Regions from separate parts of the Pseudarthrobacter equi genome, predicted to be linked through region 3. Evidence: riboswitches for the same ligand, from Rfam matches in the RefSeq annotation. Region 3 holds a riboswitch; each other region holds the start of a gene.
The links. Region 3 has a riboswitch for S-adenosylmethionine ahead of metX (homoserine O-acetyltransferase MetX). Riboswitches for the same ligand answer to the same signal wherever they lie in the genome.
Positions count from the first base shown of each region.

Region 1 (7,486 bases), 1.2 Mb from region 3:
GGGTTCTACCAACTCAGCCAGCGCTTCTCCGCCGCACTCTGCTCCGCCGCGGCCGCTGGCATGTTCCTAGGCGAGGGTGCCTCCGGTGGCAATGCCCGGGAGGCCTTCCACCAGGGAATCCTGCTGTGTTGCGCCTTGCTGGCCGCCGCACTGCTGGCCGGAGGGGCGGACGCCGGGCGGATCGCTGTGGCGGCACGCAAGGCGAGGGCCGCCGTCGCACGCTCCGGAAAGGAAAGTACGACGACGGCCCGCGCCGCAGTGCCCGGCGCACCGCTGCCTGCCACGTCGGTGTCCCGCGGCTCAGTTCCCGTCGACTCAGTTCCTATCGACTGAGTTTCTAGTGACTAGGTTCTTTGGCGGGTGGCGCCTGTCGGTGCCGGGATCGGTGCCGGGCCAGGTTCCCCGGCCCAGGGAATCGGCGGACGCCTAGCTAGCGGTGTCGACGGGCCCGGTGGTCGGTACACCGGCGTCGCGCAGGGCGGGGAAACCGCCGTCAACGTGCACCGCGTTGGCGTAACCGAGCAGCTCAAGTTTCCGTGCAACCGGGCCGGAGCCGTTCACGGAGCCGCAGAACACCACGATCTTCTGGTCCGTGCCCTCAACCTGCGCCAGGCGTTTGTCCGAACCGGGGCCGAAATCCTCCTCCACGCGCCCGCGGTCCACCACCAGTGCTCCCGGGACTGCCCCGGTGCTGTTGCGTCCGGCGTCGCTGCGGACGTCAACCAGCAATGCACCGCCGGCAATCAGTTGGGCGGCTTCTGCGGCCGTGACGAGCTGGGTGTCTGTTTCGGTTTCAGTGGTCATGACTTTTCCTTCTCGTGTGTGGATGGTGATGGGACAAACTTCAGGCCAGGCCCCACTCGGCAGCCAGCAGTTCGTAGGAGCGCACGCGGTGCCGGTGGTTGTGGGCGATGGTGGTGATCAACAGTTCCTGGGCGCCCGTGGCGTGCTGCAGGTCGCGTAATTGGTCCGCCACCTGCGCCGCGCCGCCCACGAACCGCGTTTCCACCCGGTCCCGGATGAGGTCCGGAGCCCCGGTTTCGGGTGCGGCTGCCTGCGCATCCAGGCGGCCGCCGTCACTGGGTGCGGGGTAGGGGATGGCGCCGTGGCCGGTGCGGATGCTGTGCACCCAGGCGGCATAACCGGCACCAAGGGTGCGGGCGGTCTGCCCGTCATCGGCCACCAGGACGTCCGCGGAGACGGTGACGTATGGCTCCGCCAGCGCGGCCGACGGCTTGAAATGGGCCCGGTACTCGGCCACCGAATCCAGCACGGTGGCGGGGGAGACGTGGTAGTTCGCCCCGAACGGCAGGCCGAGCTTCCCGGCCAGGCGGGCGCTGGGACCGGCCGTTGAACCATGGATCCAGAACTGGGGCGTGGTGCCCCGCGCCGGAGTGACAGTGATTTCCTCGCCGTGCCGGGTCCGGAAGCCGCCGGTGAAGAACCCGATCACGTCCTGGACGTCGCTTTCGAAGTTGTCCGCGTCGCCGGGTTCGCGGCCCAGGAGTTCGGCCTGGAGGCGGAACTTCCGCGGGAGGACGGAATTGAAGAGCCGCCGGGCCGCCGGGACCAGGAGCCCGTCCACCACCCGGGCTCCCTCGTCCGGTTGCGCCGGAGCGCCCGCGCCGGCTGAGCCCGCATGAAGCGCGGTGCCGTCCGCACCAGCACCAGCACCGCCCGCACCCGCGCCGGAGCCGTAAACGGCGGAGGCGGGCTCCGCCGTCGTCCGTCCTGCACCCGTCGAATCCGCGGCCGGCGTGCTGGGCTGTCCTGACCGTCCGAACCCCAGGTCCAGCCGGTCCGGGTACACGGCCGCGAGCGTGCCGAGATTCTCCGCCACCTGCAGAGGCCGGTAGTTACCCAGGATGGTGGCGGCCGTGCCCACGCGGATGGTCCGGGTAGCCGCGGCAACCAGGGCGGAGAGCACGTGCGGGGCGGAACCGGCGACGCCGGGGTTCAGGTGGTGCTCGGCCAGCCAGAAGCGGTGGTAGCCAAGGCCCTCGGCCGCTACAGCAAGGTCAATGCTGTTGCGCAGCGCGTTACCGGCCGACTGCCCGGCAGGGACTGGACTGAGATCGAGTACTGACAGGGGGACAGCGGAAGCGGTAGGCATGGCATGACCCTACGAGCCTGCCCACCCGGTCCCAAGCGGCCCTGTCACCGGGCTAAACCCGGGGAAACAGGCCGTCACGGAGCCCGCTTCCGGGTGTGGGCCGAAGAGCCCAGATGACGCCAAAAACCGCTGTTTGACGCGGGATTTCCTGCGTTGACGCCGCGCGACAACCGCGTTTGTCAACGCATTGGACCGGCTCCTACATTCAAGCCATAGGTCAAGAGTCAGCACGCCAAGGACCGGCTGGTGCTGCGGCAACCCTCAGGCATTTTGTGGCGGGGTGCTCCGGAAACAGACCTGGCCGCCCCGCGGCAAGTGAATGTCGTCCCGGCCGCCCTGCGGCCCTGAAGAAGGAAACCATGGCTTCAACACCTGTACCTGAACTGCGCTCCAAAATAGTGGCGCTCGAGCTCGATGGCGACGGCGCCCACCCGGCTGCGTGGCGCCGCGCCGCCCACCTTCCCGGCGCCCTGCTGGGCGGCGGCCGGATACGGGAAACCGTGCAGGCCGCGGACATCGCAGGCTTCCACCTGGCCACCTTCCGCGATTCCCGCGTACTGGATGCCGGCAGCACCGGCATCGCGGGCCGGATCGACGCCGTGCAGCGCGCGGCCTTCGCGGCTCCGCTGACCCGCTCCCTCGGCCTGGTTCCCGAAGCGGGAACGCTGTTTACCGAGCCGTTCCATGTGGCCACGCAGTTGGCCAGCCTGGACTACTCCTCCCACGGCCGGGCCGGCTGGCTGGTCAGCGCCGCCAACGAACCCGCCGAGGCACAGTCCGTGGGCCGCGAGGCACTCGCCGAAGCCGATGTCCTGGCCGAGGCAGCGGACGTGGTGGAGGCCGGCCGCCGGCTCTGGGATTCCTGGGAGGACGGCGCTGTCATCCGGGACGCAGCCACCGGCCGTTACCTGGACCGGGATAAGCTCCACTACGCCGACTTTGACGGTGACAGATTCTCCGTGAAGGGCCCGTCCATCATTCCCCGCCCGCTGCAGGGCCAGCTGGTGGTCTTCGCACCGGCGGACCTGATCCCCGCCGTCGAAGCGGATGTGGCGCTCGCCGCCGCCGGTTCCGTTGACGGACTGGCGGCCGCGGCGACTGCGGCAGCAGCGGCCGGAACCCCGCGCACCCTGGTGGAGCTCGACGTCGTCCTCGACTCCCGTGGCCAGGCCGCGGCGGAGCGCCTCGCGGAGCTTGATGCGTACGAACCCTGGCAGGGCGGCGCCAGGTACGTCGGCAGTGCGGCAGGGCTCGTCGAGCTGCTGGTCGAGCTGTTCCGGGCAGCCGACGGCGTCCGGCTCCACCCCGCCGTCCTGGACGTTGACCTGCCCGAACTGGCCGCCCAGGTGCTGCCGGAACTGCGCCGTGCCGGTGTGGCCGCACCGCGCACCGGAACCACCCTCCGCGAAACCTTCGGCCTTCCCCGCCCCGCCAACCGCTACGCCGCGGCCTGAAAGAGAGCATCATGAGCACCCACCACCGCCCCGCCGGCAACGGCCAGATCCAGTTCGGCGTCTTCTTCCAGGGCGTCAACCACACCACCGTCTGGAAGACTCCGGAGAGCGGGTCCCAAACGGACTTCGAATCCTTCCGCCGGGTGGCCCAGACGGCGGAGCGCGGCCTCTTCTCCGCGTTCTTCCTCGGCGAGGGACTGCGCCTGCGCGAGCACCTGGGCCGCATCCACGACCTCGACGTCGCCGGCCGCCCCGATGCCCAGACAGCCCTCGCGGCCCTGGCCGCCGTCACCACCAACATCGGCCTGGTGGCCACCCAGAACACCACCTACAACGATCCCGCAGACCTGGCGCACCGCCTGGCCAGCCTGGACCTGCTCTCCGGCGGGCGGGCGGCCTGGAACATCGTCACCACGGACAACGCCTGGACCGGTGCCAACTTCCGGCGCGGCGGGTTCCTCAAGCACGAGGACCGCTACATCCGGGCCGAGGCCTTCGTCCAGACAGCCAAAGCGATCTGGGATTCCTGGGCCGACGGCGCAATCGCCGGGTCCCGGGATGCCGGGCGCTGGCTAGAAGAAGGCAGCATCACACCCGTCCGGCGCACGGACGCAAGTTTCGACGTCGACATCACCGGCCGCCTGCCGCGCTCCTCACAGCACCATCCGGTGCTCTTCCAGGCCGGCGACTCGGCGGACGGGCGGGACTTCGCCGTCCGGAACGCCGACGTGATCTTCTCCCGGCACGCCGAGCTCGAGGACGCCAAAAGGTTCCGCGAGGACATCGTGGCGCGCACCCTCAAGGCTGGCCGACCCGCCGACGACGTGAAGATCTTCCCCGGCCAGGAGTTCATCCTTGGCGCCACCGAGGCCGAGGCGGAGGAGAAGCACCAATGGGTCCGCGAACAGCAGGTGGGCCCCGAGACGTCCATCGCGTATCTGGAACAGTTCTGGGGCCGGACCCTCACCGATTACGACCCCGACGGTCCGCTTCCCGAAACGGACCCCGTCGTGGACGTCACCAACCCCACCCGCGGCAACGCCTTCCACGGCGCAAGCGCCAAGGAACTCGCGGCCCAGTGGCGCGCGGAGGCCAAGGACAAGGGCCAGTCCATCCGCCAGTTCGTCGCCGCACGCTCCCGGCTCAACGGCCGCGGCCTGGTGGGTTCCTACGATGGCATCGCCGACAAGCTCGCCGAATACGCCCACGCCGGCGCCGTTGACGGCTTCAACATCACCCCCTGGATCGTTCCCGGCGGGCTGGACGAGATTGTCAACGAACTCGTCCCGCGCCTGCAAGACCGCGGCGTTTACCGCACCGAATACGAAGGCACCAACCTCCGCGAAAACCTGGGCCTCCGCGCCCCGCTGACCCGCCGCGCCTCCCTGGACGGCGGCCTGACCGAAAGCGAAAACGTCGCATGACCCGCTCCAACCAGCCCCGCCCGAACCAGCCCCGCACCCTGCCCGCCGGTCCCTTCCGCCGGCCCGCCGCCGTCGTCGGCCTCCTTGGAACCGCAGCCCTGCTGCTCTCGGCCTGCGGAGGCGGGGCCGACGCCGGCACGCAGCAAACCGCCGACGCCACCCCGGTGTCCGGCGGGAACCTGAACTTTGCCCTGTCCGTGGACCGCGGCTGCATCGATCCGCAGCAGGTGGGCAACAACGATGCGATCGCGATCGCCCGGCAGACCGTGGCGTCGCTGACCTCGCAGGACCCGACATCCGGCGAAATCGTGCCCTGGCTGGCGGAGAAGTTCGAATCCAACGGCGATGCCACCAGCTTCACGTTCACTCTCCGCACCGGCGCCACCTTTGCGGACGGCACGGCCATTGACGCCGCATCCGTGAAGACCAACTTCGAAGCGATCAAGGCACTGGGGGCCAAGGCGAGCCTGGGCTCCACCTACCTCAGTGACGTCAGTGCCATCACCGTCAAGGACCCGCAGACCGTTGTGGTGGACTTCAGCAAGCCGAACGCCCAGTTCCTGCAGGCAACATCCACCTTCACGCTGGGACTGCTTTCGCCGTCGTCAGCGTCCCTGTCCGAGGCGGACCGCTGCGCCGGGAAGTTCTCCGGGTCCGGCCCGTTCAACGTCAAGAGCTACACCGTGGACAAGGAAGCGGTGCTGGAGCGCCGCGCCGGCTACAGCTGGCCGGCCGCCACCAACACCAACACGGGCGAGGCTTACCTGGACACGGTCACCTTCAAGATCATTCCCGAGGCCGGCAACCGCACCGGCAGCCTGCAGTCCGGCCAGATCGACGCGACGGCGGCCATCTCCGCGGCGGACATCACCCTCTTCAACGGCAACGGTTTCTGGAACGAAACCAGGGCCAACCCCGGCGTCGTCTACAACCTGTACCCGAACGAGTCCACGCCCAAGCTCAAGGAAACAGCTGTCCGCCAGGCGATCTCCAAGGCCATCAACCGTGAGGAGATCACCTCCACTCTCCTGACCGAAAAGGACCAGCCCGCCAAGGGCGTGCTGTCCCACACCACGCCGTACTTCAAGGACTTCAGCGGGCTGCTGGCCCATGATCCCGACGGCGCGAAGCAGCTTCTGGAGGACGCCGGCTGGAAGGCCGGGGCGGACGGAGTCCGGGAAAAGAACGGCGAGAAGCTCGCCTTCAAGGTCACCTACTGGCAGTCGCCCAAGGAAGTCCTGGAACTGGTCCAGCAGCAGCTCAAAGCCGTGGGCGTGGACCTTCAGCTGAAGTTCACCACCATCGCCGACGTCACCGCCGCGCAGGCCGGCAAAGACTACGACTTCTCCTACGGCAACCTGACCCGCAGCGACCCGGACGTGCTGCGCACCGTCTTCGCTTCCACCACCGCCCGGGGCGGCAGCAACCTGCGCGAGAAACTTCCCGTGGACGACACCCTGGGCGAGCAGGCCGCAGCACTGGACAAGGACGCCCGCCAGAAACTGGTGGACCAGGGACAGGAAACCCTGATCACGGACGCCCACTCGATCCCGCTCTACGAACTGTCCACCACCATCTCCGCCAACGAAAAGGTCCACGGCCTGGCGTTCGAAGCCTCCAGCCGCCTGGACTTCTACGACGCCTGGCTGTCCCAGTGATCCGCTACGTCGGCCGGCGGCTGCTGCAGGGGGCGTTCGTCCTCTGGGCCGCGTACACCGTGTCCTTCCTGATCCTCTACCTCCTCCCGGGGGACGCCGTGAGCATCATGGCCAGCGGGGACGAACAGAACTCGGTGGACCCGGCGCTGGTGGCCAAGCTGCGCAGCGAGTACGGGCTGGACCGGCCGCTGCACGAGCAGTACGTGATAGCGCTGTTCAAGGCCCTGCAGCTGGACTTCGGCGTGTCCATCAAGAACGGTGTGGCCGCCACGCAGGCAGTGGGGGAGGTCCTGCCGGAAACCATCAAGCTTGCGGCGGCCGGGTTTGCGCTGGCCGTACTGCTGGGCAGTGCGCTGGCCATCGCGGCCTCGTTCAGCCGGAACCGCTGGGTCCGCCAGCTGGTGGCCTCGCTGCCGCCGCTGGGCATCGCGGTGCCGACTTTCTGGATCGGGCTGCTGCTCCTGCAGTTCTTCTCCTTCAGGCTCCGGCTGTTTCCTGCACTGGGGAACGACGGCGCCCAGAGCCTGGTGCTTCCCGCGCTGACCCTGGCGATCCCCACCTCGGCGGTGATTGCTCAGCTGCTCATCCGCAGCCTGCACCAGACCCTCGGCGAACCGTACATTGAGCAGATCCGGGCCAAGGGGGCCAGCGACGCGCTGATCCACTTCGGCCACGCCCTGCGCAACGCGGCCATCCCCACCCTGACCATGCTGGGCATCCTGGTGGGAAACCTGCTGGCCGGGGCCGTGGTCAGCGAAACGGTTTTCTCGCGCACCGGCATTGGCCGGCTCACCGTCACGGCCGTCAACAGCCGTGACATCCCGGTGGTCCAGACAC
Region 1 covers NZ_LT629779.1:616,783-624,268, forward strand. Annotated here, with positions in the region: gene BLT71_RS02755 (MFS transporter) at 1-333, shown strand, start outside; gene BLT71_RS02760 (rhodanese-like domain-containing protein) at 427-804, opposite strand; gene BLT71_RS02765 (LLM class flavin-dependent oxidoreductase) at 845-2,113, opposite strand; SAM riboswitch class IV at 2,329-2,437, shown strand; gene BLT71_RS02770 (LLM class flavin-dependent oxidoreductase) at 2,473-3,567, shown strand; gene BLT71_RS02775 (NtaA/DmoA family FMN-dependent monooxygenase) at 3,579-4,991, shown strand; gene BLT71_RS02780 (ABC transporter substrate-binding protein) at 4,988-6,649, shown strand; gene BLT71_RS02785 (ABC transporter permease) at 6,646-7,486, shown strand, end outside.
Region 1: linked by a shared signal. The riboswitch ahead of BLT71_RS02770 (LLM class flavin-dependent oxidoreductase) and the one ahead of metX (homoserine O-acetyltransferase MetX) in region 3 are both predicted to bind S-adenosylmethionine.

Region 2 (7,486 bases), 1.9 Mb from region 3:
CCGAACATGGCCTCAACCGTGACCGCCTGTTCGGGCTCTACACCAGCTGGTGCTTCATCAACCAGCACTCCCCGGGCGCTGAACCGCAGTTCTGGTCAGCCATGAAGCACCGGATCAACCCGCGGCACAACCGCCTGCGGATGAAAGGCCCGGCCGCTGCCGACTACATCGTCGCCAGCTATCCCGGCCTCGTATAAGACGAAACAAATGCTGTGGCACCAGGGTGCCACAGCATTTTTCGTGCGGTGCGGGCGGCAGGTATTGCCGGGCTGCACGGCACAATCGAAGGATGAACAATCCACACCCCACGCCCGTAGCCGAGCCAGAACAACTGCTCCACGGGGTTGGCATCCGGCTGCTCCACGCCGATGACGGGCACTCCCTCGCAGGGGCGTACGTCCGAAACCGACGGCACCTGGCCCCGTGGGAACCCCACCGGCCGGAGGCGTTCTACAGCGCCGAACGGCAGCGGGAGCTGATCCGGGCCAAGTGTGAGCAGCTGGAGTCAGGCACGGAGGTTCCCTGGGTCCTCCTCGAGGGTTCCGGTGGCTCAATGGCGGGCCAGCGCATCGTCGGAACCATCACCCTCACCGGAATCGTGCGGGGTCCGTTCCTCAGCGCCAACCTCGGTTACTGGGTGGACCACAGCCTCCTGGGGCGGGGCGTCGGCACGGCCGCTGTACGGTTCGCGGCCGGCTACGCGCAGAGAGAGCTTGGCCTGCACCGGATCCAGGCCGCCACCCTGCTGCATAACGCGGCATCGCGGCGGATCCTGGGCCGGGCAGGGTTCCGTGAAATCGGAGTCGCCCCGGAGTACCTGCAGATTGCCGGAATATGGCAGGACCACCTGCTGCACCAGCTCATCCTGCCGCACGGACAGTAACCGCGGGCGGCCACGCCGGGCTCCCGAACAGGTCCTAGGTGGGAATGATCCTGAAGAGGAACTTCGTCCGGACCATCGCCCACAGGAGCCCGAGGACCACGGCGTAGGCTGCGGTGTTGAGCAGCACGTTCTCCTGCTGCAGTGGGGGAATATTGGCCACCACGGCGATCAGCACCACATGCATGATGAACACGTAGAGCGTGGCGCGCCCCAGGGGGATCAGGAACCAGCCCAGCACCCACTCGATGGGTTTCCAGTACGCCGTCAGCAGCGCGTAGGCGGCCACCACCAGGATCAGTACGTTGAGCAGCCGGCCCGGAGCCAGGTAGGTGCGGGCGAACAGTGCGTCGTACATGGCCCGGTACGTCGTGTCCGGAATAAGGGCCAGGCGGACGTCGAAGCCGTTGGCCAGGTAGGGGTTGCCCCAGGACAGGAACGCGAACAGCAGCGCGACGGCGGTGCAAGCCACTACCAGCCACGTCCTCGCAGACAGCCACGCCACGATGGTCCGCCGGTGGTAGCCCGCCACGAGCCCGATAACGAACAGCACCTGCCAGACAAGCAGCGGGAACGAATCCTCGAACTGCGACGGCAGGAGCCGGAAGCGGGTGATGGAGCCGACCGCGTAGAGCCCCAGCGTTGCGGCCAGCACCCAGACGGCCTTGCCGCGGCTGAGCGCTGCGAGGATCAGCGGGCTGACCAGCAGCAGCACCACGTACAGGCCCATGACGTTGAACTGCCACGGCCCGAACTGCAGCAGGAGGACGGCAGGAAGAATCTGTGGCGGCACCGGGAACTGGAAGAGGGATTCCATCCCCGCATACAGGTCGTAGGTGCGGCCGGCGCCCTGGTGGCCGGCCCCGCCGGTCCCCTGGTCCACGAAAGTGGTGAGCGCCTCGGTCCGGAAAATGGGGAGGAGCGAAACCAGGAAGACGCCGATCAGGACCACCAGCGCCGTCAGGTACAGCTTGCCGGCGCGGCGGGACGTCAGGTCCAGCACGGTGCCGAAGTCCTCGCGCACCCGGGGGCCGTAGACCATGCCCACCACCAGCCCGGAGAACAGCACGAACAGTTCTGCGCCGCTGACGAAGCCAACTGCCTCCTGGGTCAGCAGCTGGAACAGCGATGTCATGCCCAAGTGGTTGACCACCACGAAGACGATGGCCATGCCGCGGAGCAGGTCCACCCGGGAATCCCGCTTGGAGGGGTCGGCGTAGCCCCAGGCGGTAGCGGCGTTCACCCTGCGGGGAACCTGCCACAGTGCCACCAGCAGGAGGATCAGCGCCGCGCCCACTGTCCAGGCTGCGGCGCCCGTCAGGGTGTTGGCCCGGACATAGCTGCCGCCTGTGCCTACTTCCGTGACGGGTCCGGTGACCATTGACGAATCCTTCAGCCGCGCGTGGGCAGCCTCGGCCACGGCAGAGTTGCCGGTCAGCAGCCAACTGATGCTCGCCACTCCAGTGTCCCGGGTGCTGGTCCGTTCGTCCCACACCACCAGCGCAGTCTTCTGGAACTCGGCGGACGTGGCGGCCCCCACCACCTGGTCGAACCAGCCGGCCTTGACGTCCACTTCGGAGGCGCCTCCGGAGGACGGGCTGTAGAACGCGGCGGTCTGCAGCACGAACGGCTTGCCGCGCCCGGCTGAATAGTCCCTGTAGAAGTTTTCCCCGCCGGAGGCTGTGAGCATCTCCCGCAGCTCGCCCGCCCTGGGTACCGTGTTCACCGCCGCCCCGCCGGCCGTATCGTCGTGGAAGGCGGTCAGGCCCACCCAGTCCACGGCGTCGTCGCCGGGGTAGTACGGTCCGTAGGCGCTGTCCGCCCCGTCCCAGGTTCCGTCACCGTTGGTGTCGAGCAATGCGAAACCCCCGCTGCCGGGTGCTGCCGCGTTCCGGCTCCGGGCGAAGGGATAGTCCTTGCCAAGGTACGGCTCCCACACCATCAGCGGACCGCCGTCGGACTTCTTGAACGCCGCGGACACCGCACGGAAGGCGTCCCGGTACGCGCCGGGTTGCTGGCCCCATTCCACCCAGCTGGCATTCATATCCGGGGCAAAACGGATCAGCACCTGCCCGGTGAAACCCGATGTCAGCCGCCGCACTTCCGCGGCAAAGGACGCTGCGGCAGCGTCATCAATCTGGTCGAGCGGCACAGTGGGCTTCACAGTGAACATCGCATGCGAACCCTGGAGTGACGCCTGCTCCAGGAAGCCCCGGAGGTTGTTCTGCTCCGAGGGGCGGTACGGCAGGGCGAGGTCGTGGCCGTAGGCGGCGGGAGATGCTCCAAGCCGTTCGGCGAAACCGGCAGCGGAATCTTCACCCCACTCCAGCACCGCGCCCAGCAGGGGTTTTCCCTCGTCCGGGTTAAGGTCGGCGGCGCTGGCGGCGCCTGCGGGCAGCACCACGGCACACGCTGCCAGAAGCACAACGGCAAGGAATGTCCACACCCTCGACGCGCCCGCGCGGAACGATTGGACCGAAGGTTTGGTGCGTCGTCGCGCGGATGTACGCATGCTCATGGAACCCCCCGGTGCCGAAGACCTGATGGGGCAGCGGCCCCACCTGTACTTTATCGGTCGAAGCCCGCCGGGAATGCATGCAGGAAGCAGCGTAAAACCCGCCCACCTGCGGCAATGCCGCCGTCGGGCGCTGCCCGGAAAGCGCCCGGCACGCCTGTGACCCTGTGTTTCCGGTTCAGTTACGGAAGATGACGACGGCGGCGGTGCGGCTCCCGGCGGCAGGTGTTACGTTTTTGGGGAGTAATGAGTACCGGCGCCAAGCCCTGACTGGCCGGTCGGCAACCCTCCTTCCACGGCGGGGTGCCTCAGGTGAATACTCGGCATATCGACCGATTCGAGCTGCAAGCGTGAGAGAAGGAGATCCGTCATGTCTGACGCACCTGTCCCTGAAGAGAAATTGTCCTACCGCCTGATCAGCGGCCCGGACGACCGCGCCTTTTGCGAGCGGATCTCGGCTGCCCTGGCGGAAGGGTACGTGCTGCACGGCAGCCCGGCAGTGACCTTCAACGGCAGCAGCGTCATCGTGGCCCAGGCCGTGGTGCTCCCGGCAGCCATCGCCTCCGCGGACGCCGCCGTCGCCACCGCTGTGGACCACCTGGAATCCGCCACTGAAGAACCCGAATTCGACGGCGAGGGCCACGCATGAGCTACGCAGGAGACCTGACACCCCAGGAGGCCTGGGCCAAACTGGAGCAGGGCGCCATCCTGGTGGATGTCCGCACTGAGGGCGAATGGGCGCACATTGGCATCCCGGACACCAAGGCCACGGACAACGATCCTCTGTTCATCCAGTGGACGTTTCCGGGCGGCATTCCCAACCCGGAATTCATAACCGACCTTGAGCAGCAGGGCCCGGAGAACCGCGGCACCGAGCTGCTGTTCCTGTGCCGCTCCGGGCAGCGCTCCATTGCGGCGGCTACGGCGGCAACCCGGGCGGGCTTCATCTCCTACAACGTCCTGGAAGGCTTCGAAGGCGAACCGGACCGTTACGGCGAACGCACCGTCAACGGCTGGAAGAACCGCGGCCTGCCCACCAACCTCGGAAAGAACTAAGTGACCTTCAACGAAGATGCCGCCGGCTGGAGCCCTGACACCCAGGCCGTCCGCGGGGGGCTGGACCGCACCAACTTCCAGGAAACGTCCGAGGCGATTTTCCTCAACTCCGGGTTCGTGTACGAGTCCGCCGCCGCTGCCGAACGCGCCTTCACCGGCGAAGACGAACGCTTCGTCTACTCCCGCTACGGCAACCCCTCGGTGGCCACGTTCCAGGAACGCCTCCGCCTGCTGGAGGGCACCGAGGCATGCTTTGCGACGGCGTCCGGCATGTCCGCCGTCTTCACGGCCCTCGGCGCGCTGCTGGCTGCCGGGGACCGGGTGGTGGCTGCCCGCTCGCTGTTCGGCTCCTGCTTCGTGATCCTCAACGAAATCCTGCCGCGGTGGGGCGTGGAGACCGTGTTCGTCGACGGCCCTGACCTGGACCAGTGGCGGTCCGCCCTGTCCGAGCCCACCACCGCTGTCTTCTTCGAGTCTCCTTCCAATCCCATGCAGGAAATCGTGGACATCGCGGCGGTCAGCGAACTTGCGCACGCGGCGGGTGCCACGGTGGTGGTGGACAACGTCTTCGCCACTCCGCTGCTGCAGCGCTGCGGCCAGCTGGGGGCGGACGTGATTGTGTACTCCGGCACCAAACACATCGATGGCCAGGGCCGGGTGCTGGGCGGGGCCATCCTGGGTACCAAGGAATTCATTGACGGTCCCGTGAAGCAACTGATGCGCCATACCGGGCCCGCCCTGTCCGCGTTCAACGCCTGGGTGCTCGCCAAGGGCCTGGAGACCATGGGACTGCGCGTCAGCCACTCCTCGGCCACGGCGCTGCGGCTCGCGGAATGGTTGGAGCAGCAGCCCGCCGTCAGCTGGGTGAAGTACCCGCTCCTGAAGTCCCACCCGCAGTACGGGCTCGCGGCCAAGCAGATGAAGGCCGGCGGCACGGTGCTGACGCTCGAACTGGCACCGTCCGGCGGCCGCACGGGCAAGGAGGCCGCGTTCGCACTGCTGGACGCGCTGCGGGTCATCGACATCTCCAACAACCTGGGCGACTCCAAGTCCCTCATCACCCACCCGGCCACCACCACGCACCGGGCCATGGGCCCGGAGGGCAGGGCCGCGATCGGCCTGACCGACGGCGTGGTGCGCCTGTCCGTTGGGCTGGAGGACGCCGAAGACCTCATCGGAGACCTGGAACAGGCCCTCAAGCAGATCTAGGGTGCTCCCGCTGCGGCGGCGCTGATCCGGACACGGACGGCGTCGCCGGCGGCGGGCCCTGCCTGGTTGTGACGGCGACCCGCCCGGCAGTGCGGTCTAGGACTGCCGCACCCGCAGCAGTTCGGGAACGGTGTCCACTTCCGAAGGATCCAGGGCGTCGCGCATGGTCACCCTGACCGCGTGCTTCACCACTGCGCCGAAGCCGAAGTCCTCGGGCTGGCCGGCCAGTGCCTTTTCCCGCACCTGGCGCTGCTCAGCCGAGCCCGTGCCGCGGGCAATGATGTCCTCCACGCTTTGCCGGGCGAGTGTCAGCTCACCCTGTTCGTCCAGCACCGGGGCGAGGTAATCCACCAGCGACCGGACCACATCGGCGGCGCGTGCCGGACGGAAGTTGCCAAAGTCCAGCAGCTCGCCCGTGAGCCCGGAGTTGCTGGCCTGCCATGATGCCATCCGCAGCAGGACCGTGGGGACCGGAGCCGGGTCCACGCCGTCGCGCCACTCCCTGCTGGCCGACTCCACCAGCGCCCGCACCAGGCAGGCGATCAGTGCGGCGTCGTCGGCGCGCAGGCAGACGTCCGCTACCCGGACCTCAACCGTGGGGTGGTTCCGCGAGAGCCGCGCGTCAAAATACAACATGCCTTCGTCCAGCATCACGCCGCTGTCCAGGAGCCGCGTGACCACCCTGCGGTACGCAGGGTAGGTACCGTAGACGGCCGCTGGTCCGGAGGTGGGCCACCGGTTCCAGGCCTGGGTCCGGTAGCTTTCGAAGCCTGTGGGCAGCCCGTTCCAGAACGGAGAGTTGGCACTGAGTGCCGTCAGTACCGCCAGCTTGTCCCTGATCCGGTCCAGCACCGCCACGCCCTCATCCGGCGACTCGATGTACGTGTGGACGTGGAAGCCACAGGTCAGCTGCTCCTGCGCGGTGAGCCCGAAACGCTCCAGCATCTTGGCGTACCGGGGATCGGGGGTGGTGTGGCTGGTGGATCCCAGCGGTGAGGTTGCCAGCGCCGCAACCCGGGCATGGTTCTTCTGCGCCGCCTGGTCGGCGAGGGACCGCCCGGCACGGATCTGGTCCAGCAGCGTTCCGTAGTCCAGGCACGGCCGGGTCTGCGTCTCAATCTGCTCAAGTTTCAGCTCGGCACTCAGGCCCATGCCGTCGTCGTCCGCTTTGTCTTTGGCGGCCGGTGCCTGCGGAAGCTGCGGCAAATCATCTGCCGCCACGTGCCGCCCGGACAGGAGCGCGTCAGCAAGGGCGAGCGGTTCGCCGGACTCCGGATCAACAATCAGAAGCTCTTCCTCAACGCCGAAGGTACGCATAGTCACATTCTGCGGCAGGGACGGGACATTTGAAGTGCCCCGCCCCATCATGACGAAGAGTGAATGTCAGCCCTGGAAGTACTCAATCCTGGCGCCGATGGTGTTGAGCCGCTCTGCCAGGTCCTCGTACCCGCGCTCGATCACGTAGATGTTGCGGAGCTCGGACACGCCGCGTGCCGCCAGCATGGCCAGCAGCAGGCAGGCGGCCGGGCGCAGCGCCGGCGGGCAGCCCACTTCGGCAGCGCGCCATTTGGTGGGGCCGTTGATGTAGATCCGGTGGGGATCGAGGAGCTGGACCTGAGCGCCGAGCCGGTTCAGCTCCGTCAGGTAGATGGCGCGGTTCTCGTACACCCAGTCGTGGATCATCGTCTGGCCGGTGGCGTTGGCGGCGATGACGGCGAAAAACGGCAGGTTGTCGATGTTGAGGCCAGGGAACGGCATGGGGTGGATCTTATCCTCCGGCGCCTTCAGCTCCGAGGGCTTGGTGGTCACGTCCACCAGCCGGGTCC
Region 2 covers NZ_LT629779.1:4,421,464-4,428,949, forward strand. Annotated here, with positions in the region: gene BLT71_RS20070 (hypothetical protein) at 1-197, shown strand, start outside; gene BLT71_RS20075 (GNAT family N-acetyltransferase) at 290-883, shown strand; gene opgC (OpgC domain-containing protein) at 918-3,398, opposite strand; SAM riboswitch class IV at 3,638-3,752, shown strand; gene BLT71_RS20085 (DUF1737 domain-containing protein) at 3,766-4,044, shown strand; gene BLT71_RS20090 (rhodanese-like domain-containing protein) at 4,041-4,451, shown strand; gene BLT71_RS20095 (O-succinylhomoserine sulfhydrylase) at 4,452-5,660, shown strand; gene BLT71_RS20100 (glutamate--cysteine ligase 2) at 5,757-6,977, opposite strand; gene BLT71_RS20105 (UDP-N-acetylglucosamine 1-carboxyvinyltransferase) at 7,044-7,486, opposite strand, start outside.
Region 2: linked by a shared signal. The riboswitch ahead of BLT71_RS20085 (DUF1737 domain-containing protein) and the one ahead of metX (homoserine O-acetyltransferase MetX) in region 3 are both predicted to bind S-adenosylmethionine.

Region 3 (7,486 bases):
GCGAATACTTTGACCTGACCTATCAGCTCCTGGATATCTTCTTCGCCCTCGTCCCGGTCCTGCTGGTGCTGTACTTCCTGGCGGGCTCCAGGCAGGCGGCCTCCGGGGACCTTGGAGCGGGGTCCGGATCAGCCTTCACGAAACTGGGCTTCACCTTCGCCCGTCCGGGCAAGGACCTGCTCCAGGGGGTGGGCCTGGCCGCACTCATCGGCATCCCGTCGCTGGGACTCTACGCTGCCGGACGTGCCCTTGGAATCACCACCGCCATCATCCCCAGCGCCCTGGACGCCTACTGGTGGACCGTGCCGGTGCTGATCCTCTCCGCTATCCGGCACGGGATCGTGGAGGAAGTGATCGTGGTGGGCTACCTGATGGACCGCTTCGGCAAGTTCGGGTGGAGCGTGCCGCTGTCGATTGCCGTCAGTTCGGTGCTGCGCGGCAGCTACCACCTGTACCAGGGCTTCGGTCCCTTCATCGGGAACGTGGTAATGGGCATTGTCTTCGCCTGGATCTACACCCGGACCAAACGCGTCATGCCGCTGGTCATCGCGCACGCGCTGCTGGACATCGTGGCGTTCGTGGGCTTCAGCCTGTTCGGCAAGGCCGTCGGCCTGGGGTAGGCAGGTCTCGCCGGGGGAGTGGATTCGCCGGGAAACGGATTCGGCCGCTATCAGCAGGTGACGCCGTTGTCACAAGCTGATAGCGGCCGAAGCTGGTGCGGACAGGCGTCCGCGTCTGTGGTCCGGTGTGCAACCGGACCACAGGTGGAGGGTCAGAGGGTGACGGCTCCATTGGCGGTTTCGAACGTGACGGACAGGATGCCGGGGGTGCCGTGCGGGGCCACCCATTCGACAGCCACGTCCTCCAGCGGCTTCTCCACCGGCTCGCCCAGCCATTCGGTGACCCGCGAAGCGGAGCCGGCGATGGTCAGGCAGCTCATCTTGAGGCTGCTGTCATAGGCGTTGGACGGGTGCAGCGACGGGTCGCCTTGCCACTTGAGCATGTACGGGACCTGGGGGTCGGCGATGAGTCCCAGGATGCCGATCTGCTTCCACACCAGTTCCCGGCCGTCCGGGAACTTGCGGTTGCCGTTGACGGCCGCGCGGCCCAGGCGCTCCTCGAACGGGGCGAGGTCGTCCACTTCGACGCACCAGCCCATCCAGCCGCCGCCCGCCGCGGAACGGGCCCGTACGGCCTGTCCAAAGGGAGCCTTGTCCGAGGCGGGGTGGTCAAGGACCTCCACCACTTCGAGGTACTTGTGGCCCGCGAGCGGGATGATCATATTCCGGGTTCCGAACCGGGGATGTACCCCGCCTTTCACTGCCTCAACGCCGAGGGCAGATGCAATTCGTTCGGTAGTGGCCGCGAGGCCATCGTGTTCACAGGCGTAAGAGACGTGATCCATGCGCATGCCAACATCTTGGCACTTTGTGATCGGGCTCTCAGCTTAGGGTTGCCTTACTCGAAATTTCCATTTTCTTGGGGATCAGTTTTCCGCCCTGCCGGCAGCCGCGGAGACCATGTTCGTCACAATCCTGTCCGCCGCCGCCAAGGTGTTCCTACACTGGGCGCAGGTCATGAGTGCCAGCGCCAAGCCCCGGCTCGCTGGCCGGCAACCCTCCATCCGCGGTGGGGTGCCCCGGGTGAGGACCTGGTTGTCCGGCAACGGCCGGGCGGCAAGCGCGGCCCGCGGTGCTCACAGCATGCCGGGCCCATGTCAAAGGAGCCTTGAATGTCCAACGGTTGGTCCTTCGAAACCCGCCAGATCCACGCCGGCCAGGAGCCCGATGGCGCCACCGGCGCCCGGGCCCTGCCCATCTACCAGACCACCTCGTTTGTGTTCCCCAGCGCCGAAAGCGCGGCCAACCGGTTCGCCCTGGCGGAACTGGCCCCCATCTACACCCGCATCGGCAACCCCACCCAGGAGGCCGTGGAGCAGCGCATCGCCAGCCTCGAAGGGGGACTCGGCGCCCTGCTGCTCAGCTCCGGCCAGGCCGCGGAGACCTTCGCCATCCTGAACATCGCAGAGGCGGGCGACCACATCGTGGCCAGCCCCAGCCTGTACGGCGGAACCTACAACCTGTTCGCCCACACGCTGAAGAAGTTCGGCATCACCGTGACGTTCGTGGCTGACCCGGACAACCTGGACCAGTGGCGGGACGCCGTGCAGCCCAACACCAAGCTGTTCTTCGGCGAGGTGGTCTCCAACCCGCGCCAGGACGTCCTGGACATCGAAGGCATCTCCGGGGTGGCGCACCAGGCCGGCGTGCCCCTCATCGTGGACAACACCCTCTCCACGCCGTACCTGATCCGTCCCCTGGAATGGGGCGCCGACATCGTGGTCCACTCGGCCACCAAGTACCTCGGCGGGCACGGAGCGGCGATCGCCGGCGTCATCGTCGACTCAGGCAAGTTCGATTTCAGCAAGGACCCGGAACGGTTCCCGGGCTTCAACACCCCGGACCCCACCTACAACGGCCTGGTCTACGGCAGGGACCTCGGGGAAAACGGCCTCCTCGGCGCAAACCTGTCCTACATCCTCAAGGCGCGCGTCCAGCTCCTGCGGGACCTCGGCTCGGCCGTCTCGCCGTTCAACGCCTTCCTGATCGCCCAGGGCCTGGAGACGCTGAGCCTGCGCGTGGAACGCCACGTGGCCAACGCCACCGAGGTGGCCCGCTGGCTGGAACGCCGGGACGACGTCGAATCCGTCGCCTACGCAGGCCTGCCGTCCAGCCCCTGGTACGAGCGCGGCCGCAAGTACGGGCCCAAGGGGACGGGCGCCGTCGTCGCCTTCAACCTTGCCGGGGGAGCCGAAGCGGGGCAGCGGTTCGTCGACGCCCTGGAACTGCACTCGCACGTCGCCAACATCGGCGACGTCCGGTCCCTGGTGATCCACCCTGCCTCCACCACCCACAGCCAGCTGACGCCGGAACAGCAGGCGGTAGCGGGCGTGACCCCCGGCCTGGTGCGGCTGTCGGTGGGCATCGAGCACATCGATGACATCCTGGCAGACCTTGAGGCGGGCTTCCGGGCCGCCAAGGGCGCGGCCGGCTAAGCCAAAGACGTACGACGGCGGGAGGCCGGCCAGGCGGCCGGCCTCCCTTTCCGCCGGTCAGCCGTCCGGGAAAGGCAGCGCGGACCGCCAAGTCACAACCAGTCACATGCTTGGCCATCAGCGGGGGGTGTTTCGTACACTCGAACCAGGTCATGAGTGCCAGTGACAGCCCCGGCTTGCTGGCCGGCAACCCTCCTTCCGCGGCGGGGTGCCCCGGGTGAAGACCTGGCCTGCCGGTAAACGACGGCGGGCAAGCGCGTAGAAGAGGTCTTGCCATGACGGTTACCGTCGCCCGTACAACCGCACCCGAACACGGAATTGTCCGCTATGCCTCCATCGGTGGCCTGCAGCTCGAGGGCGGTGGATTCCTGCCGGACGTCACCCTGGCGTACGAAACGTGGGGGACCCTGAACGCCGATGGCAGCAACGCCATCCTGGTGGAGCACGCCCTGACCGGCAGCACGCATGTGACCCGCGGGGACACCGACGAGGAAGGCTGGTGGGAACACCTGGCCGGGCCCGGCGCCCCCGTGGACACTGACCGCTTCTTCGTGGTCTCCATCAACATTGTGGGCGGCTGCTACGGCTCCACCGGGCCGTCCTCGCCCGGCCCCGACGGCAAGCCCTGGGGTTCCAGGTTCCCCCTGGTGACGCTCCGGGACAGCACGGAAGCTGAAGCCCGCCTGGCGGACCAGCTGGGCATCAGGAGCTGGTACGCGGTGCTGGGCGGCTCCATGGGCGGCGCCCGGGCCCTGGAATGGGCCGTCACGTTCCCCGAACGGGTGCAGCGCTGTGCCGTCATCTCGGTGGGAGCCGCCAGCACGGCCGAACAGATAGCGTTCGCCCAGGCGCAGACCCTGGCCATCCGCCAGGACCCGAACTTCAACGACGGCGACTACTACGGCGGTCCCTGCCCCGAGGACGGCCTGGCGCTCGCCCGCCGCATTGCCCACATCACCTACCGGTCGGCCGCCGAGCTGGAGTACCGCTTCGGCCGTGAAGCCCAGGCTTCGGAGTCGCCGCTGCAGGGCGGGGTCCTTGCCGGCAGGGGCCGGTACCAGGTGGAGAGCTACCTGGACCACCAGGGCAGCAAGCTGGTCCGGCGCTTCGATGCGAACAGCTATATCGCCCTCACCGAGGCGCTCATGAGCCACGACGTTTGCCGTGGCCGGGGAAGCCTGGCCGATACCCTCGCCCGGACCAGTGCCCGGTTCTTCGTGGCGGCCGTGGAATCGGACCGGCTCTACTTCCCGTCCCAGTCACACGAGCTGGCCCAGGCACTGCCTGGCGACGTCGAGGTCCACCTCATCCAGGCGCCCATCGGCCACGATGGCTTCCTGACCGAAATCGGCCAGCTGGGCGCCCAGCTCCGGGCGGAGTTCCTGGCCTAGCAGCGCGGCCCGCACATGAAACAGAGGCTTGTCCGCGGATCCGAACCCTTAAGGGGCAGGTGGCGCGAACAAGCCTCTGATTGATGATCCCGGGGACGTGATGGCGCCCGGAGGCCCTTAGAGGCTTTCTGCGGCGCAGGCTAGCCGTTCATGATTTCGCTGCGGCGGGCCATGTAGTCCTCCATGGACATTTCGCCGTTGCTGTACTTCTGGTCCAGTTCCGCGAGTTTCCGGGCCCGGAATCCCTGCGGGGCCGACGGCGGCGGGGGAGTGGCAGGTGCTGCCGGCTGTTCCGGCGCGGGGTACCCGGGCTGCTGCTGGCCGGGCTGGGGCTGGTTGTAGGGAGGCTGGCTGAACTGCTGCTCCCCGTACGGCGGCTGACCGAAGGGCTGCCCGCCCTGGCCGGGGACCGGCGGCTGGCCGTACTGGTAGGGCCCGGGCTGGGGGACGTTCGGTGCCTGCTGGCCGATCTGCCGGAACCCGCCCGAGTAGTAGTCCTGCTGGGTGTAGCCATCGCGCGGCTGTCTGCTCTGCGGCCCGGCCGATCCGGGGAACTGGCCGCCCGGGTTCTGGCTGCCGGGATATTGGCCGGCACCGGGGAACTGCTCGGGGTACCGGCCGGGAAAGCTCTGGTCGTGGTTCCGCTTGGCCACCGATTTCCGGTACATGCGCATGGCCATCGGGATCACGAACGACAGGATGATGATCCAGAAAAACAGGTTACTCACGGTGCTGCGCCTCTCGAGTGGGTCTTTCCAGCTTAACGGTCACGGACCGCATGCCGTTCCGGCGGTCACCGGCAAGCTGCCCCAGACCAGACCAGACCAGACCAGCTCAGCGCCGCACTGCGTCGGCCGTCCCCAGCGGACCTTCCCCCGAACCCAGGGGAACGCCCGGCCCAAAGGCGGGACCCGGCGTCGGACGCTTGGCTGTGATGCCGTCGCCCGAGGACTGGTGGCGCAGGCGCCGCAGCACCCACGGCACAAAGTATTCGCGCGCCCAGACGAGGTCGCCCGTGCGGGCCTCCCGCCAGGTGCTCGGCGGCAGCGGCTTGGGGTGGCGGGGTTCGAGCGTGTGCTTCACGTTCAGGGACTCGAGCACCATGGCTGCGATGGTGTGGTGCCCCAGCGGAGAAAAGTGCAGGCGGTCCTGGTCCCACATCCGGGGGTCGCTGAGCTGCCGCAGGGACCACATGTCCGCAATCACGGCGTCGTGCCGCGCTGCGACGGTCCGCAGGTTTTCGTTGTAGATGGCCACCTTGCTGCGGATCCTTCCCAGCACCGACGAGCCGGTATCGGGACCGTTGAACAGCACCACGGTGGCGCCGCCCATGGACAGGATCTGCACCACGGAATCCAGCTTTTCGGCCAGGGCGTCGGGGTCTCCGCCTGGGCGGATCAGGTCGTTGCCGCCTGCGGAGAGCGTCACCAGGTCGGGCTTGAGCTCCAGTGCCGGAGCGAGCTGCTGGTCGACGATCTGCTGGAGCAGCCGGCCGCGGACGGCCAGGTTGGCGTAGGCGAAGTCGGGCAGCGTCCGGCCCAGTTCTTCTGCCACGCGGTCGGCCCAGCCGCGGTAGCCGCCGGGGCTTGAGGGCTCGGGGTCGCCGATGCCCTCGGTAAAGGAGTCGCCCATGGCCACGTACCGGGTCCAGGGGTGGGAACCGGTGTCCGTGATGGGGCTTTGGAGGGGGCTTGCGTCAGTCACGGGTCCTATCCTGCCTTCCGCCTCGCTGCCTACGCGAACGTAGGTTGTTACTTTCGGGTAACTGTAAGAATGGAAACCATGACTGAAGCCGAAGTATTTCCTGCCCCCGTCGTCCTGTGGTCGCACCCTGAAGGCGAGCGGGACGGTAAACCCCTGCTGGTGCTCCTGCACGGATACGGCGCCAACGAGCAGGACCTGCTGAGCCTCGCGGACCTCCTGCCCGGCGGCTTCGCCGTCGCCTCCGTCCGTGCACCGATCGCGATGGGCCAGGGCTTCACCTGGTTCCCGCTGACGGCCTCGATCGACTATTCGCTGGACCGGGTCAAGAAGGCCTCCGCGTACGTCCTGGACTGGATCGACACCATCAGGGAAGGGCACCCCTCGGTGTCCCTGCTCGGCTTCTCCATGGGCATGGCCATGGCCACCACCCTCCTGCGGCAGCGTCCCGCGGACTTCGCAGCCGTCGTCGGACTTTCAGGGTTCGTGGTGGACGCCGGCGACGACCCCACGTTCAAGGACGCCGAGCTGGACGGCACCGTGCCCATGTTCTGGGGCCGGGACCAGCAAGACCCGGTGATCACGGAGGACAAGATCGACTACACCATGGGCTGGGTGCGCAAGCACGTCAAGCTCACCAAGGTGCTCTACACAGGGATGTGGCACGGCATCAACCAGCAGGAGATTGGCCACGTGGGCGAATTCCTCACCCACGAGGTCCTGAAGAAATAGGACGGACGACGACGGGCGGCGGCCTTAGGCCTCGGGCGCGACCACCCGCACGGTCTGGCCGTTCACGGTGACTGTGTCGCCGTTGTGCAGCTGGCGGCCGCGGCGGTCGTCGATCTCGCCGTTGACCTTCACCAGCCCGTTCTTGATCAGCTCCGCCGCTTCCACGCCGTCCTCCACGAGGTTGGCAAGCTTCAGCAGCTGGCCCAGCCGGATCATGGTGTCGCGGATGGGGACGTCGTCAACGGGGATGCTCATAGAGCAATAATGCCTGACGTAAGGTGGATCCAATGACCTCCCCCTCCCGCCTGCCCGTACTCGCAGGCCTGCCGCTGGCGGTGGGCGCAGGCCTTGCCATTCCCGTCCAGGGCCGGATCAACGGCGCCCTGGGTGCCCGGCTGGACGACGGCATCAGCGCCGCGGTGGTGAGCTTCAGCACAGGACTGCTGGTCATGATCCTCATCTCGCTGCTGCTGCCGCGTGGCCGGGCCGGCCTTGCCCGGATCATTCCCGCCGTCCGCAGCCGGGCGTTCCCGCCCGCCTACGTCCTGGCCGGCGGCATCGGCGCGCTGTTCGTGTTTGCCCAGACCTTCACTGTCGGCATCCTGGG
Region 3 covers NZ_LT629779.1:1,835,176-1,842,661, forward strand. Annotated here, with positions in the region: gene BLT71_RS08240 (CPBP family intramembrane glutamic endopeptidase) at 1-620, shown strand, start outside; gene BLT71_RS08245 (VOC family protein) at 773-1,411, opposite strand; SAM riboswitch class IV at 1,574-1,689, shown strand; gene BLT71_RS08250 (bifunctional o-acetylhomoserine/o-acetylserine sulfhydrylase) at 1,733-3,055, shown strand; SAM riboswitch class IV at 3,204-3,318, shown strand; gene metX (homoserine O-acetyltransferase MetX) at 3,331-4,446, shown strand; gene BLT71_RS08260 (hypothetical protein) at 4,587-5,174, opposite strand; gene BLT71_RS08265 (SGNH/GDSL hydrolase family protein) at 5,281-6,150, opposite strand; gene BLT71_RS08270 (alpha/beta hydrolase) at 6,229-6,879, shown strand; gene BLT71_RS08275 (RNA-binding S4 domain-containing protein) at 6,904-7,134, opposite strand; gene BLT71_RS08280 (DMT family transporter) at 7,167-7,486, shown strand, end outside.